One region of the Eubacterium maltosivorans genome, then DNA from elsewhere that is predicted to be linked to it. Evidence: riboswitches for the same ligand, from Rfam matches in the RefSeq annotation. Region 1 holds a riboswitch; the other holds the start of a gene.

Region 1 (4,419 bases):
TTATCAAGGGCTTTATGCTGAATCTTATCTCCTTTTGTCTTGATGATCTTGAGCTCAAAATCGACCTCGGGGTTTGCTTTTCTTAATTCCTCAAGAAGCCAGTTTGTCTGGACCACTGCCAGTTTGCTGCCTCTTGAGCCTACGATTATTTTCATATTTTCTCCACTTCTCTCTGCAATTCTTCAATGGTTAATGCTGTCAGCTCCCTGAGCTGCCTCTTTTTTTCCTCTGATGAGGACTCTGTTTTTAGCAGATGCCGCCTCAGCTGTTTAAGCAGCCTGAGCCGCTCTGCGTAACTTTCGTCGTATTTTTCTTCCAGCTCTTTTTTTATCTGGGTGGTCAGCGTTGGGCTTGCACCGTCAGTACAGACCGAAATCGTCAAGTCTCCCCGTCTCACCACTGAGGGAAAAATAAAATCAGAATGCTCGGGGTCGTCTGTAACGTTGCACCAGATACCGCGTATTTTACAGTTTTCAAGAATCTGGTCATTCAGCTCGCGCTGGTCTGTTGCCGCCACTACAAGATCCATACCGTCAAGGGCTGTCTCAATCCGGCAGTAGGCTTTGACATAACGAATGTTCTCAGCCGGCTTTTCAGGAACCTTCATGTTTTTGTCCACACAGGTCACAAAACACCCATACCCGGCTAGGGTTTCCGCACGCCGCATTCCTACTTTCCCACCGCCGATCACAAGGGCCTTTTTTCCGGTAAAATTAAGCAGAACCGGTCCTTTCATTGGGAATCCTCCACATTACCGCCAGAGAATAAAAACGCCAGTGTTTTTTCAAAGCGCAGGATATCGTCCTCGCTGTCCAGTGTTTTCAGCTGCTTGATGGAGGGCATGACCATCTCGCGGAATTTTGAATGGACAATTTTTTCAAGAAATTCCCTGTCTTTCCCCTCAAACTGATAGCGCTTGTTGAGAATCTCAATGGTCTCATCTGCCAGCTGGCCGGAAACCTGATTAAAATGCGCTACCATATTGTCCACTTTAGACTTCGTAATCCAAACCATGAGTCCGTCGATTTCCTCTTCGATCTCGAGGGCGATCTTTTCTGCCACCCTTTCGCGGTAATGCATTTTTTCATCAATAATATCTTTAAAATTGTCAATGGTCAGCAGCTCGACCTGGTCCATTTCTGAGACGGCTTCTTCAATATCCCTTGGCAGCGCCAGGTCAATGGCCATAAGAGGCTTTTTACGCTCTGGCATGAGTTCCCGTTTTAAGACAACGTGAGGAGAGGCCGTGGCTGAGATAATTACATCGATATCTTCAATGGCTTCATAGCGGTCCTCATAACGTATCATATTGACGCCCTCATAGATATCACGGTATTCATCTCCCGGATGATAGGTACGATTGGTCATATAGACGCTGTTAAACCCCTCTGCCGCCATGTAACGCAGCGCCAGAAGCCCCATCTTTCCAGATCCGATGATCAGCACCTTTTTATCCGCATAGTCCTCATAGGTCCTCTTAACGTGCTTAACCGCTGTCGAGCTCAGGGAGAGCGGCGTCTCAGAAATCTTATAAACAGTTTTAACCTTCTTGGCAAAGGTGACGGCTTCTCTGAAAGCCTTGGTTAAGTATTTTCCACAGCCGTGAACAGACTGGGACAATTCAAGGGCATCCTTTACCTGGCCTAATATCTGATCCTCACCCAGGATCATTGAATCTAGCCCGGTCACTACCCGGTAAAGGTGAAGGATGGCCTCTCTGCCCTTTTCACAGAACAGATAACTTCCGAGTTCTCTGGATTTCTCCTCAATGTAAAAATTTTTCAGCGCCTGGCCCGCTGCTTCCACATCGCGGGTCGCCACATAAATTTCGCTTCGATTACAGGTAGAAAGAATGATCACCTCTTCAATACACGCCTCTTCAAGAAGGCTCGCAATGCCTTCTTTTACGGTCCGCTTGATAAAAGCACCCTTTTCCCTGATTTCCAGAGGTGTGTCTTTATGATTGATTCCCACTACAACTAACTTCATTTCAATCCTTCTCCTTCAATCAAACATTCATTAAAAAGCAAATAAAAACCTCTTCCTTACGTCTCCGTAAAAAAGAGGTTTGTCAACAGAATTATTTATCCACGCTGTTTACTGCGGATACTACAATTAAATTAACGTTACTAAGTTCCCTTTTCCCTGGAGGTAATTATTAGCACTCTATTTAGTAGGTTTCCTGACTCATCGCATTATATTCTCCTTGCCTTCCCGGTTTTCATTCCAGTGGCATCATAAGGAGACTTAACGAATTACAGTGACCGGATCGCTCTGGATTTTCACCAGATTCCCTTTATCCTCTGTCTTTACCAAGGCAAAAACGAAAGAATCCAAAATAGATTTTACATTAGTCTTTCTTATTCAATTTTCGTTTCCAATTATATCACCAATCCGACTCAGGCGCTACCCCTTTTTATGGGAAATAAGCAGTTTTTTGCCGATTCCGCCAAATAATTCACATATTTTCTGTAATCGGATTACAGGCAATAAAAAACCGGTCTCTTTCTTAAGAGTCCGGTCATTTTATAGTCAACACTCGTTTGATGTTTCATGGCTCATTAAAAAAAGCATCATCATTCTTTCTGCGTATTCCTTTTTTTCATCGGGGCAATGCTCGAGAATGTCGAGCAGCGCGGTGTTTTTTTCCTTTTCATCCAGACTTTTGCCGAACAGGATGCTGTCCGAAGACATTTTTAACGCTTCGCAGAAACGTTCAAGACTCTTTAAGGAAAAGCCTTTGGTTCCCAGCTCGATATCTGTTAAAAAAGTCTGTGTAATCCCTATTTTCCGCGCCAAATCTTCACGGCTCATATTTAAAAAAGTTCTACGCTGCCGGATACGCTGGCCGATTGCCTTTTGATCTAACCTTGATTCCATTGTCTTCTCCTAAATTTCAGGGAAAACCAAATAAAAAACTGTGCAGGATAAAACCAACCATGCACAGTTATATGACACTTTTATAAAATGCTAACACAAATAAGCCCACTTATTTATAGGCTGTCCTCTTGTTTTTAGCACAAAAATAGCCTATAATAAGTAATGCGGTACGTGCCCCCCAGGGCCGTTGTGTATGGTGGTTGTGCACCTGCGCAAGCCGGATAAGTGTGCCAGCACTTTCCGGATGCCGCAATTTTTATTTAGTTTTCCCAATATATATACTTTATTATAAATCGAATCTCCCGTCAAAGCAATCTCTTTATTTAAAAACTTTTTATCTGCAATTGAAGTTATCATTTTAATTCAACCAATTATATCCTTTTTATTCGTTTTCTTATTTTTACCCGAATTTGTAATGTAAAAAACCCATTTTAGAATATTTTTATTCTTTCCTTTCCTTAACAACATTTTTTCTGTGTTTAATTTTCTTCAAAATGGGTAGACCTCATTCTAAGACGCTTACCTCTAATTCCGATATGGTAAAGGTTAAGCAAACGAGGATTTCTTTATAATTTTTTCTCAATTTAAATGTAACTTTTACTAAATGATGTTATACTGTAAGAATACCCCCAAAGGAGATTGTATTTTGAAAAAAGAAATTCCATTGTATCTATTTATTTGCAGAAAGATTGAGGATGATATTTACAACGGCAAATTAAAACTGGGTGACACCCTGCCATCTGAACCAAAAATCAGCAAACAAATGGGTGCCAGTCGTAATTCCGTTCGAAAAGCCCTGCGTCTATTGCAGGACAGCAATCTTATTTTCTGCTCCCATGGTAAAAATGCCCAGGTAATCTTTGACAGCCGACTGCCGGAACACCGTGAGGCTTATGAAAAGCGCTTTGAAAACCGGCGGCACGGCATCAGCGATACTTACCGGATGCTCTCTATTCTTTTACCCAGCATCATCACATACGGCGCTTCCAAATGCAGCCGCGAGGATTACATGACGCTCTACGAGATGACCGACAACCTGGACTCTTCCGACCCGATTGAGATGTTTGCCTTCCACTGCCGCTTTATCCGGAATATCCTGAGACGAACAGACAATCCTTTTGTCATTGAGCTTTTTGAACAGATCTGTGATTTTGTCCGGATTGATTCCATTTACAGCAGTATTACCGGCCACACGCTCCATGAAGATCTTTCAGAGGAAGCCATCAAGGGGTGGTACAAAGAGCTGCTCGACCATGCTGCCAAGCAGAATTTTAAACATTTTCATCACTCCCTGCTCCAGGGCCTTAATGAGATCAGCCAGCGCTTTGACGCGGCCTATATTGTAAACGCACCGGCTGCGCCTTCCGAAGCAGAAAGCTTTAACTGGTTTATCGACAATGCTCCGACACCTCTTTATCTGAGGATTGCCAGCGACATCATGTGGGAGAGCGAAAAATCTGGCAATGTAGCCGGCGATTTTCTCCCGTCCGAATCCGAACTTCGCAGCGTTTACGGCGTTTCGCCGGTTACTGTCCGAAA
Region 2 (4,419 bases), 2.0 Mb from region 1:
CTTTGGCAGATCCTGATAAAAGTCGAAGAAACGGCCGTCGCGGTAGTCACCCTGGAAGTTGACATAAAGGGTGACGCCCTTATCAGTTAGCATTTCACACAACTTTTTGAAGGTAGGCCAATAAAAACGCTCAAACTGCTTCTGATTGATCATCGGCGGCAGGTGAGACCAAGTGCAGGCCAGTGGGAAGCCGCTTTCATCTGCCATGTTGGTGGTTTCCACATAGCGGGCCATAACGTTTAACAGCGCGTCGCAGGCGGCTTCGACATCGTCCTTTCTGCGCCGCAGATCCATGGAAATTTGGGTGATGCCCCGCAGATGGTCTGCCAGAAGGTCGAAGGGGGCGTAGAACATAGTGCCGTAGTAGAGCAGCGCATTATTTTCCATGGTTTTTTCAAAAATCTGGTCATAGAAGTGGTGAACCTGATTCTTTTCATAAAGCAGTGCCTTGGCAAAGGCCATTGTGCTGTAGGGGGCTTCACGCCCCAGCTCGGTATACATGCGGGGCAGCACGCGGGATGCGATGCAGTGGATAGGATCCTCGATGAGCTCGGGGTATTCCTCCGGAAGCAGTGAGGTGACCTCCGGATGCTGCATATAGCCGTTGACGCGGTTCTGAACCCACACCTTTGAGCCCAGCAGGGCATTTTTCTGCGGCGGCAGAAAAACCACACTTTGGGTCAGATCGATGTCAAAGTCCTTCATGACCTGGTCATAGCCTGCGATAAAGCCGTCGTAATCCCAGAAGGAACGAATGCAGTCCTGTTTTGTATACTCACAGATATAGGTGGGCTCAAAGTCCATCATAATGGGGACATAGTCCATTTTTTCGCCGCGAACACCGCGCATAAAATTATCCAGCTTTGCCTGAACATTTTCCATTTTGTTTTGTTCTCCCTTATTTTTACAGATTTAGACAAAATGTGCACATATTTTGAATACGTTCAATATACACCTTTTTTAAAATTTTGTCAACGTTCAAAATTTGTTTCTTTATTTTTTTTACGGTGGATGCTATAATATAATAAAAAACGTGGAGGAGCCATGGCTAACTATAAAAACGGTCTCGAGACAAAGGAAAGCCTTTACCAGAGCGCCAAAAAGATTTTTTATCAGAAGGGCTATGATAAGACAACGGTCAAGGATATCATCACCGATGCCAGGACAAAACAGGGACTTTTAAACTATTATTTCGGGGCGAAGGAGAACCTGGCTGTTCAGATCTATAAGGATTTCTGCAACGATGTTGTTTTCTGCGTGGACGAGAAGAAAGATGCGCTGGGAAGCCTGCCGCGGGGGCTGCTATTGGATATGATCGGCTATCGGGCTTATTTTAAGGCGTTGTTTACAGACGACGCCGTCATGCGGTTTTATGCAGAGGTCTCAAAACTGCCGCTGTTCGCGAGAAGCATGCTTGATCTGCGGGATTATTTCTTTAGCCTGGAGCTTGAGAGTGAGGCCTATACAGGCATTAACCCAAAGCTGAAGGAACGCAGATATTTCGAGTATCTGAAATCGCTGACGGTTGGAATGGAAATTCAGGTGTTCAGGGATGTGCTCGAAAAGCAGATTGATCTGGAGCTTCAGGACGCTGTTGACTGGTTTTTCTTTGATTATTACAGCTTTCTCTTTACCGATGCGGGCTATATCCGTGAAAATATCGAAGCGTCAAGACAGGTTGTCAGTCGTTTTATCTTTGAGATTACCCCGACTTTTGAGATCAGCTTGTCAGTACAGGCGGGCAGGCGTCTCTAGTAAGAAATGTGTAATAAAGTTAGCTGAATCAAAGTATACCCATAAGGGGTACAGGTATAAGGGGCTCTGGTAGATTTTAAATAGATGCAACAGAGGTATTGACAAAACAAGTTTTCAAGCATATAATAAATGTAAATTCGGCATTGTTATTATTGTCCTGTGGTTGTCCATCGGCCTCACGATGGTTTGAGCACAATTGGGTGAAAATCCCAAACGGTCCCGCCGCTGTAAGACGAAAGTCAAGTCAGATTGCTGACCATAGGATTTTAAGCTGCATTTGGTTACGAGAGATAACTGAATGTAAGGACGAGGCTGTGTGTATCTTTGGCACACCCATTTCGTACTTTCATCGCTTATCTTTTTTGATGAGCGATTTTTTTATGGCAAAGTACGTTGGGAACAAGTTTGAGGAGGTAGAAAATGACAAAGAGACAAAAACAAGTTGTGACCATGCTTGGGGCATGGGCGCTGGTCTTCGGTATCGTGCCCGCGGCAAACGCGATGCACATCATGGAAGGCTATTTACCGGTTGGCTACTGCATTATGTGGGGTGTTTTATGTATACCTTTTCTGGCAGCCGGCTTTTTCTCCATTAAAAAGACTCTGACAGGCAACAGAAGGGCGATTACCCTACTTGCGATGGCGGGCGCATTTATCTTCGTGATCTCTTCTTTGAAAATTCCATCCGTTACGGGCAGCTGCTCGCACATGACCGGTACAGGCCTGGGCGCCATTTTATTTGGCCCAAGCGCGGTCAGTATTCTGGGTATTATTGTACTCTTATTCCAGGCGATCCTTCTGGCCCACGGCGGTTTAACCACCCTTGGCGCCAATACTTTCTCCATGGCGATTGCAGGTCCCTTTGTGTCCTTCGGAATCTATAAGCTTTGTCAGAAAATGAAGGTAAACCGCAAAATCGGGGTATTTTTGGCAGCCTGTATCGGCGATCTGTTTACCTACTGTGTCACCAGTATTCAGCTGGCCTTTGCCTATCCGTCAGAAACGGGCGGCGTAGCGGCTTCAGCGGTTAAGTTTTTGGGCGTCTTTGCTCCTACACAGCTGCCGCTGGCCATCATCGAGGGGATTTTAACGGTTATTATCGTCATTGCTCTGGAAACCTATGCGAGCCCAGAGTTAAAATCAATTGGATTTTTAGCAGCGGAGGAAGCGTAAGATGAGCAAAAATAAAAAATTAGTTATTGTTCTGCTGGTAATCGTCGCGCTTTTGGTAGTCGTTCCGCTCTTTGCCCTTCAGGGCGCAGAGTTTGGCGGCTCCGATGATGCGGGAAGTACCATGATCGAAGAAATTCAGGGCGGCGAATATGAGCCATGGTTTACGCCAGTGCTTGAAACGTTGATCAACGGTGAACTGCCAGGTGAGGTTGAATCACTGATCTTCTGTCTCCAGACCGGTATTGGCGTTGGCATTCTGGCTTTCTTTATGGGCCGGCTGGTTGAACGCAAAAAGCTCGGGAAAGAAGATTCAGAGCTGTAATCACATTTCCGGGGGTAGGGAAACCTGCCCCTTTTTTATGATTTAAAGTAAAAAATCCTTAATGTAAAGGAGCTTGTTCGTGAAAGTATTTTTAGCAGCGCTTGCGATTCTGTGTGTGTGTGGCCTGGTATACTGGTTTCGCCACCGGGAGTGCGCCCACAGACATGGCGGACACCATGGACATTCCCACGGCGGGGCGGTTTTTTCCATTGATGTACTTGCCTATAATTCAAAGATCAACGGCTGGAATCCTGGCTTTAAAGTAGGGTTTTCCCTGTTGCTTCTGCTCATCTGTGTCATCGCCAATAACCTCTATGTGTCAGTTCTGGTTATTTTGATCACAGCTTATATTACGGTGGTCATGGGCGGCGTATACTTTAGGGATTACCTGAGCTTTTTAAGGGTGCCAGTGGCGTTTCTCATCCTTGGGAGCATTGCCATCCTCTTTAATTTTTCAAAGGAGCCTCTGGGACTTTGGGCCCTCAACTGCCATTTCTTTTATATTTATATATCCCATGACAGCCTTATGACGACGCTGTATCTGTGGGGCAAAGCCTTTGGCGCAGTCAGTGCCATGTATATGATGTCTCTGTCCACACCGTCCACTGAGGTCTTTGGAGTTTTGCGCCGAGTGCATGTCCCCAAGCTTGTCATTGAGCTGATGAATATGATTTACCGGTATATTTTTATTCTGATGGACACGCAGGCCAAAATGAAAAACTCGGCGGAGTCCCGGCTGGGCTACTGTGATTTTAAGACAGCGGTTTATTCTTTCGGTCACTCCATGAGTAATCTTTTTGTGGTTTCCATGAAGCGCGCAAGCCAGTACTATGACGCGATGGAAGCCCGGTGCTATGATGGCGACCTTCTGTTTCTAGAGGCTGAGAAGCCCCTGCGCAGGGAGCAGGTAATGGCTGCGGGACTGGTCGTACTGCTGCTTACAGCTGTCTGGATTTTAAAATTCTAGGAGAGGCAACATGAAAGAAACAATCATTGAAATAAAAAATCTTAAGTACGCATATACCGGGGACAAGCAGGCGCTTCGGGGCATTGACGTTACCATTGGCAAGGGGGAACGCATTGCGGTTATCGGCTCCAACGGAGCTGGAAAGTCAACCTTTTTCCTGAACCTCAACGGTGTGCTTACGCCGGACAGCGGCGAAATTTAT

The links. Region 1 has a riboswitch for cobalamin ahead of hemA (glutamyl-tRNA reductase). Riboswitches for the same ligand answer to the same signal wherever they lie in the genome.
Region 2: linked by a shared signal. The riboswitch ahead of CPZ25_RS06310 (energy-coupling factor ABC transporter permease) and the one ahead of hemA (glutamyl-tRNA reductase) in region 1 are both predicted to bind cobalamin.

Annotation. Positions count from the first base shown of each region.
Region 1 is NZ_CP029487.1:3,603,310-3,607,728, reverse strand. It holds gene hemC (hydroxymethylbilane synthase) at 1-155, opposite strand, end outside; gene CPZ25_RS16665 (precorrin-2 dehydrogenase/sirohydrochlorin ferrochelatase family protein) at 152-736, opposite strand; gene hemA (glutamyl-tRNA reductase) at 733-1,989, opposite strand; cobalamin riboswitch at 2,156-2,338, opposite strand; gene CPZ25_RS16655 (helix-turn-helix domain-containing protein) at 2,533-2,880, opposite strand; gene CPZ25_RS16650 (GntR family transcriptional regulator) at 3,527-4,419, shown strand, end outside.
Region 2 is NZ_CP029487.1:1,281,508-1,285,926, reverse strand. It holds gene CPZ25_RS06320 (uroporphyrinogen decarboxylase/cobalamine-independent methonine synthase family protein) at 1-882, opposite strand, end outside; gene CPZ25_RS06315 (TetR/AcrR family transcriptional regulator) at 1,045-1,755, shown strand; cobalamin riboswitch at 1,903-2,026, shown strand; gene CPZ25_RS06310 (energy-coupling factor ABC transporter permease) at 2,176-2,928, shown strand; gene CPZ25_RS06305 (energy-coupling factor ABC transporter substrate-binding protein) at 2,930-3,250, shown strand; gene cbiQ (cobalt ECF transporter T component CbiQ) at 3,330-4,217, shown strand; gene CPZ25_RS06295 (energy-coupling factor ABC transporter ATP-binding protein) at 4,228-4,419, shown strand, end outside.